4 regions of the Bacillus salitolerans genome follow, and region 2 is predicted to be linked to each of the others. Evidence: riboswitches for the same ligand, from Rfam matches in the RefSeq annotation. Region 2 holds a riboswitch; each other region holds the start of a gene.
What was found. Region 2 has a riboswitch for cyclic di-GMP ahead of ACFSCX_RS00485 (putative bifunctional diguanylate cyclase/phosphodiesterase). Riboswitches for the same ligand answer to the same signal wherever they lie in the genome.
Positions count from the first base shown of each region.

Region 1 (3,181 bases), on a different contig from region 2:
GGTTCAGCTCGATTTTGAGAATCTTCACGTTGTTTTTCTTCATTTTTCTTTACTTCATTACGCTTTTGTTCGTCAGCTTTTTGCTTCTCTTTTTCATCTTTCTTCACTGATTCATTCTGCTTCTCATCAGCCTCTTTTGCCTCTTCTTGCTTCTTCGTAGCTTCACGTCCCTGTTCAGCACGTTTTTGTGATTCTTCCCGTTGCTTTTCTTCTTGTTTCTTTACCTCTTCACGTTTTTGCTCATCAGCTTTTTGGTTTTCATCTTTTTTTACAGACTTACTTTGTTTCTCGTCTGTTAATTGCTTTGGATCTTCCTTCCCACGATCTTCCTTCTCTTTACCTTTTTCAAGAGCTACTTTACCTGCTTTATTGGTATCTTCATTCATCTCAGTAAGAAGCTCTTTCTTCTCTTTCGCTAATTCTGCGTTCAATTCAGCAAGTTCTTCATTATAATCCTGTTCATTCATTTCGCCATCATCTAGTTCTGCTTCAAGATCAGCACGCTTTTGTTCAATTGCAAGTTCCTTCTCATTAAGCTTTGCTAGGGTCTTGTTGATCTTCTTCTCCAGCTTCTCTTGTGCTTTTAATATATTCTTTACGAGAGCCTCTTTTGCTTGTGGATTTTCCACTTTTTCTAGAGCAGTTGTTAAGGCAACAAGGTTAGCTGCCATTTTTGCTTCAAGTTCAGCACGTATAGGGTCTACTGGAGCTTCTGTTGCAACTTGACCTTCATCGCCTTCCGATAAAGGTGTTTCCGCTGGTTGCAATTGTTCGTAAGTAGCAAGTGCCAATTCTTGTTGCTCAATTGCCTTTTGAAGAATGTCTTGTGCTAGTTCCACTTGACCGCCTGCAATTAATACTTCAGCTTCTTTGATTCTTTCTTCAGCAAATGTTGAAAGTAGTTCAGCCTCTTTCACCGAATCAAAGGTTAAAGACAGCTGTACATTTTCACGTAATATTTTAAAAAAGTAAAAGAAATCACCTGGTAACAAAGAGGGCAAGTCTGCTTCAGCAGCTATCTCATCTGGCGTCTCTTCTGCTGAAGTACCTTCTTCTACTACTTCATCCTCAGTAGTAGGCTCTGAACTTTCAGTTGTTGAATCAACAGTTTCGACTGGTTGGTCTTGTTGAACCGTCTCTTCCACTTGTGAATCCGTGGACTGTTCATGATTATCTGCATAGGCTTGTCCAATTCCAATTGAAAAAGCAAAAACTGATGTAACTATACTTGTTGCAAGCACATTCTGAATATTCTTATTAAACATCATAAAAAATCCCTCCAACACAAGTTATTTGAATCGGAAGAATTTCGAATTCTACTTAAAAATAAGTAAAGTATCTCAATTCTTCAGCAGATCAGCCACCCTAGTATAAACCGTAGGTCTGTACCTTTGCGTCTCTATCTTTCAATAGGTTTGCCTTTTTCAAATGAAGAAACGACGATATTTCATTCTTCATATTAGTAAGAATATACAGTATCTTTTCTAAAAAGAATATGCATATTTTTTTCCATTCAAAGTAAAATCCTTTTTTAGGACGGCGGCTTCCTACAAATGATGAAGCTTAGTATGAATCATTTGGATTTTGTCCTGGATACTTTCGATCTTTTCTTTTGGATTTTGGTTTTTTTATCATCCATATTAAGATCAAAACAATGATAAATAGAACAATCATTATGGTTGTCCATGGAAATGTCTTAGGGGCAATTGCGACTTCTCCCCGTTCTTCCATTTTTTCTTGTGTCTTCTGCACTTCATTATTTTCAATCGATATGGTTTGTTCGTAAGATTGGGTACTTCCATTCACATCCAGTGATAAACTAACATCGTATGTTCCTGGTTCTAATGTTCCTTCTGACCATCTAATCGGATAATGAAAAGTCGTCATAGGCGCCATTTTAAATGAAGGAATTTCTCCTGTCATGGAGAACGTTGTATCTTCATTCTTGGTGATCTTGTAGGTTCCCGATATATTTGGAACAATGACCGGATAGCTATTTTCCATTGGAACCATAATCGCAATTTGCTCGGGAGAAAAGAATGGTTTGTCTAATTCCATTGAAGGTGTCTCGTTATAATCTGTTACATCAATCTGAACACCAATGTTAATTGCTTTGTATTGGTCAATCAGTAGTTGTGAGTTTTCTTCTTTCTGTGTCAATTCTTTTGTGCCTTTAAAGACTCTAAACTCTACACTACCAAGTAACGTACCATTAATATTTGGAATATTTAGTGTAAATTCAACGAGCTCAGACTGCAAAGGTTCAAGTGTTACTTCAGTTGGGGTAGTGGCTATTTTTTGAAATTGAAAGCTTTCATTGATAATTTCCGTTCCTTTTAAAACAGGCTCTGTTTGGTATAAGATCCCTTGATTTCCACTATAAGCATTCAAACTTCGAATGATAACATTCAAATTCTGTTCACTGTCATTGATAATACGTGCTTGTAACGTAACAGTATCATGAGGTGTTCCTTTGAAATGGTAATATCCTTTATTACCAATTTGTGAATCTGGAAAGATTGGTTCCACACGGAATTCAAAATTATTTTCCTCTGCATATACTGAAATAATTGGGTAAGATATAAACATAAAGGCTAGTAAGATCAAGCATAATAACAGGTGTTTCATTAACAACCACTCCTAAAAATTAAAAAGTCCCCCTTAGTATTGGAGGACTTTTAAAAAAATAATCATTTATTAAGGAGCTGTATTTATAGTTACAGTTGCATCTGTTTTGTATGTTTTTGCATAGGCATTAGCAGGAATAGTCAATTCTACACCTAGGTTACCAATTGTGTAGGAACCCATACCACCATTTAGTGACGCGGATAAAACTTTAACCGTACTTCCATTATCTAGTGCTGTTCCTGAAGCAACGGGAGTGATGGTTGTAATGTCAGATGAAGTCGAGTCTTTCTTATTAATTGTAGGTACTCCGACTACTTTTAATGAATTCGTAGCAAGAGATTTTCCGCCAATAACATAAGCTCCATTACCATCAACTTCTTTGAATTGAGTTAATGTTAGTGAAAGGTTCCACCCCTCACCCGTACCTCTTGCATCCGTGATATCACCAATAGCCCAATTTGCAGTAGATTTCACTAGAGTACCATTTAATGTTGCTGGTAAACCAGTAAATGTCATGGATCCTCCAGATAAAGTCCCGCCTTGAACGGTTGAA
Region 1 is NZ_JBHUEM010000055.1:192,346-195,526, reverse strand. Features, by position in the region: gene ACFSCX_RS24305 (DUF5667 domain-containing protein) at 1-1,268, opposite strand, end outside; cyclic di-GMP riboswitch class I at 1,348-1,430, opposite strand; gene ACFSCX_RS24300 (WxL protein host-binding domain-containing protein) at 1,564-2,628, opposite strand; gene ACFSCX_RS24295 (WxL domain-containing protein) at 2,698-3,181, opposite strand, start outside.
Region 1: linked by a shared signal. The riboswitch ahead of ACFSCX_RS24305 (DUF5667 domain-containing protein) and the one ahead of ACFSCX_RS00485 (putative bifunctional diguanylate cyclase/phosphodiesterase) in region 2 are both predicted to bind cyclic di-GMP.

Region 2 (3,181 bases):
TCTGTTATCTCTAACTCTAAATATTTAGGTTCTAGCTTTGTTTCATGCAGAACCTCCCTTACGTTTTTTAAAAAGTCCCCTTGCTGGAATTGCCTAACGGATACATTCACCGATACAGATATAGAGGGAAGACCTTTTTCCTGCCACATTTTATTTTGTTTACAAGCCATCTGTAAAACCCATTCACCTATGGAGACTATAAGACCTGTTTCCTCAGCGACTGGTATAAATTCTAGAGGAGAAATAGGACCTAGTTCTGGGTGTTCCCATCTTAATAAGGCTTCAGCCCCAATAATTCTTTTTGTTCGAAGATCCACTTTCGGCTGGTAGAAGATAGAAAGCTGATTAGTAGCAATAGCATTTCTTAATTGATGCTCTATCTCCATTTTTCTCACCATGGCTTTATTTAATTCTATATTGAAAAATCTGAAACTATTCTTCCCACTTTCCTTTGCTAGATACATAGCTGCATCAGCGTTTTTAAGAAGGTCTTCAACGTTAAGACCGTTTTCAGGAAATATACTAATCCCGATACTAGGGGTTACAATAATTTCTTTGTCACCAACTATAAAAGGTGTTTGAAATTTTTCTAGTATCTTTTCTGCCACCACCGAACATTGCCATTCCGTTGCTTCAGGAACAATAATTACAAATTCATCCCCACCTAATCTAAATATTTGAGTATTTACTTCTAGGCAATTTCTTAAACGCTTTGAGGCTTCTATTAAGATACTATCTCCAATAAAGTGACCTAAAGTGTCATTGATAACTTTAAATCTATCAAGATCTATTAGCAATATTGCAAACCTGTTATGACTGTCCTTTGAATTTCTCATCTTTTGACTTAGTACTTCTTTAAAACTTGTTCTATTATTCAGCCCTGTCAGAGTGTCATGGTATGCTAAATACATATATTCGCCCATAAGTTTCTCATTTTTCCTCAAAATTTTTAGTTGGCGACCAATAATCATAAAGAATATAATAATTAAACCTATGCTTAGGGCATTTAACTCCCATTGATAACTATAAATGACTAGGAATAGGAGAATCATTACACTTGAATATGGGAATACCGTATCTCTTTTTTCAAAGGGATTTTTAATTTCTAACACTGTTTTTTTGCCATCTTCCTTTGCATAGAAGCCTGCAAATCCAATTAACAATATGGTTATCAGCCAAAATAAATCAATAATGTTCCCTACTTCATACCCACCCGTTATCGATAAATATGCATATCCCGAATCAGCCACTACTTGAAGAAAGAAACCTATAATAATGAAGAGCATATGATTTTTTTCAGGATTATGTTGAATCAGGTAGTATAACAGGGTAATCACAAACAAGATACTTAAACTAGCAATCGGATAAGCCAACGTGATAATTGTAAGCAATAAGGAATAATCTGAAAGGGCTATGGGCTTGATTAAAAAGTAACTACTAATAGCCGCAGCCGTAATCATAAAAATAGTAATGTTGAAAACATAAGGGCTATTTGGAACTTCAGTACTTATTTGTTTCGTCTTATAAATTAATGCAGCCAAATAGAAGAGGTAGGATAGCAACCAAATTATATAGGAGGCATCCGTAAACAAAATAGCACGTTGGCTAATCTGAAAAAATAACCAAACTAGATTGGAGCTCGTACTGAGAAGTACACCAATTCCTAATAATAACCAAAAACGCTTGTTTTTATGGGTTAATCTTCGATAAGCTATATACAGCCAATTAATACTCAGTACTCCAGCTATAATTTGAAGTACACTTACACCTAATGATCGCATCCAATCATTTTCCCTGAATAGTAAACCCCATACAAAGAATACAACGACGAACATAATTAGAGTATGTATATGAAAACGCCCAATCTTTAACATAGGATCCCCTCACAGTATAAAAATAAGAATATGTATGTTTATTCCTTTCACTCCACAATGTCCTTGGAGAAACTACACTAAAGTTATTCATTTATGAGTGGTTTATTTTATAGGAAAAAAGTAGTATTTGTCCATGTGATAAATATAAGCTCTTTATCGTTTAATTTTTCCCTATATATCCTTTTTGCAACACAGCCACCTTAGGATTTCATCCAAGTTCTGTAGCCTTACGTCCTCACCTTCCAATGAGTTTGCCTTTCTATGGACTAGTACTTAAATAATTTTTATTAGTTCAATAATATCATTTTTTCTTAGAAATATATAGTGCAAAAGTCATATAACCCGTAATAATTCTGAATAATCCGAATTTTATTGATGGTAAGTCGGCCTATTACCTAAATTTGCAAGTATGATCTACCACAGGAATTTCTCTCCAATTTAAGAAAAGGTTTTTGTAGGGCTAATTATCATTTCATTACTTGACCCGGTCCTATACTACCGGGTGTACAATACCGTTGGGAGGAGATGACAAAATTGAAGAATCTAAAAATTAGTCAGGTGGCCAAAGCAGCTAACGTAAACGTAGAGACTATCAAATATTATGAAAAAAGGGGACTTCTCCCCACACCAGAAAGAGACCATTCAGGGTACAGACTTTTTTCTGAATCAGCAGTCGAGGATCTATTACTTATCAAAAAAGCACAGGAAATCGGATTCACCTTAAACGAGATCGAACACATATTAGCATTACTCAAACAGGAGCACTTTCCAACTGATGAAATGTATACATTCGCTGTTGATAAAATTCCATGAATTAAACGAAACAATTGCCAGAATGGAATATTTCAAATCTTTGTTAGAGCAAGCAACTTCTCCGCTATCCATTCAGATCCAAGGAATAAACAGGATTGTCCTGTCTTAGTAAAACTAAAAAAGGGTGATAAGCATGGGTAAAACCATTGAAATTTTTACAGATAGTAGCCGTTTTCCGAGTGACATAATCGAGAACCAAGTAAAAAACTACGCTTGCTTGCGTTGCTCATTTCTTGTCTATGATGCAGTAAACTCAAATACTACATTCTTGATGGAATCAAAAATAGCCGAATATGGGATAGCAAAATTTCCTGCTGTAACCATTGATGGTAAAGTCGTTTCCCTAGATAAACTAAAAAAGGGCAAGATATCTACCCTTGTTCAGAAAATGTTGCACCAAAAGCCTTACTAACGTAATTTCAAAGTATTTTTCAGTAACTTCTGTCGTTTTAGATCCAAAGGAGTTACCAAAAGATCCTTAAAATCTACCTATC
Region 2 is NZ_JBHUEM010000001.1:99,679-102,859, reverse strand. Features, by position in the region: gene ACFSCX_RS00485 (putative bifunctional diguanylate cyclase/phosphodiesterase) at 1-1,874, opposite strand, end outside; cyclic di-GMP riboswitch class I at 2,057-2,140, opposite strand; gene ACFSCX_RS00480 (MerR family transcriptional regulator) at 2,409-2,687, shown strand; gene ACFSCX_RS00475 (hypothetical protein) at 2,821-3,099, shown strand.

Region 3 (3,181 bases), on a different contig from region 2:
TTTTGCTTATTAAAAATTGCACCCGTTAACGCAATAAGACTATTTTTGTATTTTTAGTTTTTCTCTCTTATTTACAGGTTGTTTTAACCAATAACGAACTCCTTTACCAGCTAACGGCTCATCGTTATATCTTGGGATAACGTGAAAATGACTGTGGAAAATAAACTGATTAGATACTTCACCAACGTTCCACCCCAGTGTATAACCATCAGGAGAAAACTCTTTATCTAAATACTCTTTAGCATTTTGTAAAAGTTCATATGTATCGTTCCACTCATCTTTAGTTAACTCAAAGGCATTAGCGTGATGTTTTTTAGGAACTATTACTGCACAACCTTCTAATACATCTTGTTGTTTATTATGCTGTAACAAATAACAAGTTTCATTTTCAGATAATATATTTTGGTCTTTATCTTTATGAGGATTACAAAAAGGACAATTTTCTTCGTAAGCCATAATTTTTCCCCCTTACTATTTTTAAACTATTCTGATTTTATCATAGCTACTAATCCTCTTGTTGAACTATCCTGCTTCGTTAGTTTAAGAACATTCTTTCACAATCTCTATATCTATATTTTACCATGAAAAACCTTATTTACCTCCGATATACCTTTAATTAGTTATCCAATTATCATAGGTTTTGACCTTATTTTTAGCACACATTTGACTTGTGAACAATAACTGTTGTCCACTAGTCAGAAGCAATGCTAAAACCGTTGCTATTTTCAATGTTAAACCAAAGTAATCCTTGTCATATCAATAAAAAGAAACAAGGGAATTATTATGCGAATTCCCTTGTTAAAAGACTTGTGATTTTATATTTTCTACTCCACAACCGAATTACTTAACCTCAACAAGTGCTTCTATTTTTATTTTACATAGAATAATAAGAAAGAGTGTTTACCAGTAAAAAAGTACTTGAAAGATTTATCCGACTTTTGTATTATCTTAAAGGTACGAATTAATACATGAAAATATTTATTTTAAAATGACGATAAAGGCAAACTTATCGAAAGGTAAGGACGCAAAGCTTTGGGTCTAACGTTCTCATAAGGAACTATGATTGCCAGGTTGCCGAATAGCCCAAACAAAAAAACGGCTATTCCATATCTATTTATGGATATATCCGTTTTTCTTTGTTTGTCTTTATAAAAGGAGGAAGATGTTACTAATAGCCTAAGAGTGTTTAAAGAAGATGAGTTATGATCCATGAGTAATATTGTGGAATTAAAGATTTTACTTTAGAAAGTTATGAAAATACAAACTTAAAAAAGCTGACTTCATTGAATACAATCTCACTACATATAAAACTTTGAGAACAATACGTATCAATTATCAAAGCTTAGTTACTAAAGGAGAGCAATATGAAAACAAAAAAATTATTAACCGTGCTTCTTATTCTACTTACGGTAGTATCTACCACTGGCTACTACTGGGATCAGGAGATAACTCAAGTACAAGCAAAAGAAGAGAAGAAAGTAGAACAAATTTTGGATCCGTTTAAAGTAGCTTCAGTTCAATTTAATCCTATTCTCAATGAAAGAGATAAAAACGTTGAAGAGCTTTTAAAGATAACTGAGGATGCTTTTAAAAACGGAGCGAGGCTCGTTGTAGCTCCAGAGATGGCAACAACAGGTTATTATTATGCTGATCGAGAGGCAATTGAGCCATTCGTTGATTCAATCCCAGGAAAAACAACGGATGCCTTTGAAAAACTAGCTAAACAATACGATTCATATATTGTCTTCGGTATGGCTGAAGTAGACAAGGAAACAAATCTTTATTATAATTCTGCAGCACTTGTTGGGCCGGAAGGCTATATTGGAAAGTACCGAAAAACGCAAATGTGGGAAACAGAAATGCATTGGGGAGCTTGGGGAGACCTAGGTGTACCAGTATTCAATACGAAGCTTGGTAAGATAGCCATAAATATTTGCATGGATTCAGCTTATTGGGAGACTGCCAGATTAGCAGGTATCCAAGGTGCTGATATCTTAGCCTTTCCAACAAATTCTTCAGCACAAGCCATTTCAGCTTTACCAGCGCGAGCACAACAAAACGGAATGTATGTTGTTAGTGCTAACCGTTCAAATACTGAAAATGGCTTTCATATGATTGGTGGTAGTGCTATTTGGTCACCAAAAGGAACGAAGCTTGCAGAAGCACCTGTTGTTATGACACCAAGTGAAGATATCGATGAGCCAACTATAACGTTTGCAACAGTAGATCCTAAATTATACGAAAATGAGAATAAAGAAGCTTTAGAGGGAAGAAGGCCTGAATTATATAAAGAGTTAATGCATACCGTTGCACCATGGGATTATACAAAGAATACAACATCACATCATATTGTTGCGGGTGCTCTTCAATATGAACCTGTTTTAGGAGAGAAAGAGCAAAACAAAGAGAAGATTGTACGTTTGATTGAAGAAGCAAAGAATAAAAATGCTGATTTAAACTTAGTTGTTCTTCCTGAGCTATCCTTAACGGGACCAGTTGATGGACTGAAGAAACATGACGTAAATGCATTGGCAGAAGCTTCAGATGGCGAATCTGCTAAGTTCTTCACAGAGATTGCTAAAAAATATGAAGTTGCTATTGTATTTGGTTTTATTGAACAGGACGGCATGGATCTATACAATTCAGCCTTACTTATTTCTCAAGATGGTTCCGTAGCAGGAAAATATCAAAAAACACATTTAAGTAAGAGTGATAAGGTTTGGGCTAATGCTGGTGAATCATTGCCTGTTTTTAAAACAAAAGAATTAGGGAAAATTGGTTTATTAATAGGTGAAGACGCAGAGTTTCCAGAAGCATCTGGAGTTTTAGCGGTTAAGCGTGCAGACATGATTGCAATTCCGTCTGCTTGGCATGGACAATACGGTGGAGAAATGGAAATAAATAAGGTTATTTCTGCTAATCCGTATCCAGAGGGTTCAATGGTTACATGGGATGCAGTCGCTATTGGAGCACAAGCTTACACGGTTGTATCGAATTATGTTGGAACAGAAAAGAACTTCCTTGGTGGGAGTAGTTTATATACACTAGATCCTTTATACGCCCTTGACCAGCCAGTAGTTGCTGATGATAAGGAGCAGGCGTTAGTCGTTGAATTTGATACAGTGCAAGCAAATGCTTGGTTTAACCAGGAGATGTTAATTCTCTCAAGACAAACAGCATA
Region 3 is NZ_JBHUEM010000039.1:26,387-29,567, reverse strand. Features, by position in the region: gene ACFSCX_RS16695 (HIT family protein) at 40-456, opposite strand; cyclic di-GMP riboswitch class I at 990-1,079, shown strand; gene ACFSCX_RS16690 (nitrilase-related carbon-nitrogen hydrolase) at 1,365-3,181, shown strand, end outside.
Region 3: linked by a shared signal. The riboswitch ahead of ACFSCX_RS16690 (nitrilase-related carbon-nitrogen hydrolase) and the one ahead of ACFSCX_RS00485 (putative bifunctional diguanylate cyclase/phosphodiesterase) in region 2 are both predicted to bind cyclic di-GMP.

Region 4 (3,181 bases), on a different contig from region 2:
ATCATTCAACTAGTAGTGATTCATGTATTGGAGCAATATTGTATGATCAAAGCAGACATTATCCGTGTTTCTCGAATGGTAACATATGATTTTGTAATGAGTTATCAAGAAGAAAAGCAAATGGAGATGGAGTTGGTCACTGAAACAGTCGTTGAATCTGCTCCAGTTGAAACTACGCAAGTACCAGAGGTTAAAAGAGCAGTATTAAATGATGATACCTTACAATTTCTTTCAATGATTGAACAAGAAGTGAATGGGCCTCAAGCGGAGCAATACGAAGAGCCTATGTCTCAGGATTCCTATATTGATTGTATGGAACCCGACAATTACGTAACGGTATCAATGGATGATGAGTTAAACCAGTTAGATATGATGATGGAACAACAACCAATTGAGGATTGTCTAACAATGGAAGACTTATCTGAAGATGATGAAAACATTGAACTGGATGGATCATATTCTGAACTGGCAACAGCTCGTATAAGAGACGGTTTAATGGGAGAGCAAAAATGGACTGTTCAAGTTGTCGGGATTGAGAATGAGTACGTTCATGTGTCCGATGGGAACCGTATTTGGTTAAACATGGGTGACGCAAGTTCGATGGTTGGTGTTGGAGAAATCTTATCCGTAGTTGTGAATCGTACGGAAAAGGATATCACTGTCCAACATATTGATGCCATTGAACGAACCATTTCTCAGGATTATCTCATACCGGATGAGTACATGGCAGCCGTTTGTTAATAAAAAAGTAAACAAAGAGAGGGAGTAAGTACAGATACCATGTGCTTGCTCCTTTTTTCATTTTAACGTTGAGAGGAGTATATATTATGGTCCGAACATATAGAATTTGGACAACCAAAGAAGAAGAATATCTCTATGAAATAGTAGGAAAATTCGATTTGGAGACAATTGCAACTACCTTAGATAGGGATATTGGTTCAGTGGAAGCTAAATTAAAACGAATGGGTCTTAGTACTAAAGATCATGAGGGTGAATTGACACTTAAGGAATTAGCTAGGCTATTAAAAACAACACCTTACCAATTAGGAAAACTGAAAAAAAATGAGGGACTTCCTGTAAAAGAGAAGGTTACTAGGAAGAAATGTACTTATCAAATGATTGCTCCGAAAGACTTCTGGAATTGGGCAAAGAAGAACCAAGACAAGATTGATTTCACGAAATATGAAAGGTATTCCATCTTACCTGAGCCAACTTGGGTAGAAGATGCTTGTAAACGTCAAACACAAGCTAAACGAGCTTACGAAAGATGGTCTGATGAGGAAGATCGAAAACTAATGAACTTGCTTCGACAAGGTTTAGTTTATGAAGAAGCAGGAGAGCTTCTCCGAAGGACTAAAGGAGCCATTCAAATGAGAGTAATAGAACTATCTAATATGAACCAAAACGCTTAGTAGCAAGATAAAAAGGATTAATGCTTTATTTTAGTCCTTTTTACTATTGTTATTAGGTAAGAAAGGAGAGTTGGTATATCTGGATAAGATTAACAAGTGGAAGTTGAGTAAGTTAAGAGAAGTTTCATACTATTGGAAATATAGAACAACTTTGCCAAATAGCATTGTCAAGAGGTAAATAAATAGATATACTACTTTTGTACTGATAAGCATTCTCGTTTCAATATAATATATTACAAAAGTACTAATTTATATCTATATACATCCGTTAAAGGCAAAACCATTGAAAAGTGGTGACGCAAAGCTTAAGGGGCTAAAGTGATAAACTATGCTAGCCAGCTATCGGGATAATCCATGAGGTATCCTATGTAGGATACTTTTTTATTATCTACGCCTAGAGGATAAATATACAGTATACAGCTTATACGACTCCAAATCTTCTAGACTATTCGTGCAAATAGATATTAAACTTGAAAGTGAAGTGATAATATGTATACTAAGTTTTTGTGCCGACTAGAGGCTGATTTAAAAAAGAAAAGAATTAAAAAGAAAGACATTTCTATTTTATTCGAATGTACACCAGCTAACGTTACTCTTATATTTAAAGGAAAAGCTGCATTTCATTTTTCAAATTTTTATAAATTGGCAGAATTATTATACGAAGGCGAGCCAGATATCTTTAATCGAGTAATGAGGGAATTTTGTATACTTTCCGATCGTCCAGATAATGAGCCAATGATATTAGAATATTTAATGAACAATGGATATTTCGAATTAGCCGAAGAATTGGCATACAAATTTGACAATCCAGAATTTTCTCCTCTATATCTATTGTTAATGCAAAGAAATCGTGGTGCTTTTGTTAATAAAAAACAGGAAATGTATAGGCGAACTGAGCAAATAAAATTAAATACGAACTTTACAAAAGAAACATCTAAGGTCATGATGGAGATCCTAACTTTATATAGCTTTTATGACCTTAATGCTTGGAACGTCATGTTAGATTTAGTAGATGATGTTACAGAGTTAGTATTGCAACTTGAAGATAGTTATTTCAAACATTCTATGCTGATTAGGGTATGGGAAATGAAATCAACTGTGTTCATGGCTCGAAATGAAAAGGAAAAGGCACGGGAAATGGCTTGGACTATCATTAATTCTGGAAACATTTATCATTTTCCTATAATTTCTGCCTATGCGTTACTCGCTCAGTTACATGCAGAACATGATTATGAACAGAGCATCCAATATATTAAAAAATCATTATCCTTATTAGAAGTAGTAAATAAGGATTTCACTATAAAAAGAGTACAATTAGAAGCTACGCATGATTTTATTCGTCTAATACACAATGATTTTAATGAACTCTTTTTATCAGATCGAGCAGAAGTCTGCCATTATCATGCTAGATTGGAAGGGAAAGAAAACCAAGATAAGTGCTTATCAATTTTGAATGAAATTGAAAGGAAAAGGGGCGAGTTAACTTCCTTCCAATTGTATTACAAAGGTATATGTCTTAGAAATCAAGCCCTTTTAAAGGTTGCTATTGAGGGATTCCAAACAGGTGGAAATCTATTCTATGCAAGCTTAATCAGAAGTTTAGCCAGTGATTTGTAAAAAAGTGTTGATTCTCCAAATATGGAAGATTATAATAAATTTAGGAATATGTCAGTTAAATGATATATGAGGTGACAATATGAATAAGTTTGTTAAGGTTTGTTTAGGAGCATCATTGACTTTAACTCTTGGACTAGGAGTATTCGCTAGTG
Region 4 is NZ_JBHUEM010000005.1:73,992-77,172, reverse strand. Features, by position in the region: gene ACFSCX_RS06315 (hypothetical protein) at 1-741, shown strand, start outside; gene ACFSCX_RS06310 (hypothetical protein) at 828-1,412, shown strand; cyclic di-GMP riboswitch class I at 1,676-1,759, shown strand; gene ACFSCX_RS06305 (AimR family lysis-lysogeny pheromone receptor) at 1,902-3,029, shown strand; gene ACFSCX_RS06300 (hypothetical protein) at 3,109-3,181, shown strand, end outside.
Region 4: linked by a shared signal. The riboswitch ahead of ACFSCX_RS06305 (AimR family lysis-lysogeny pheromone receptor) and the one ahead of ACFSCX_RS00485 (putative bifunctional diguanylate cyclase/phosphodiesterase) in region 2 are both predicted to bind cyclic di-GMP.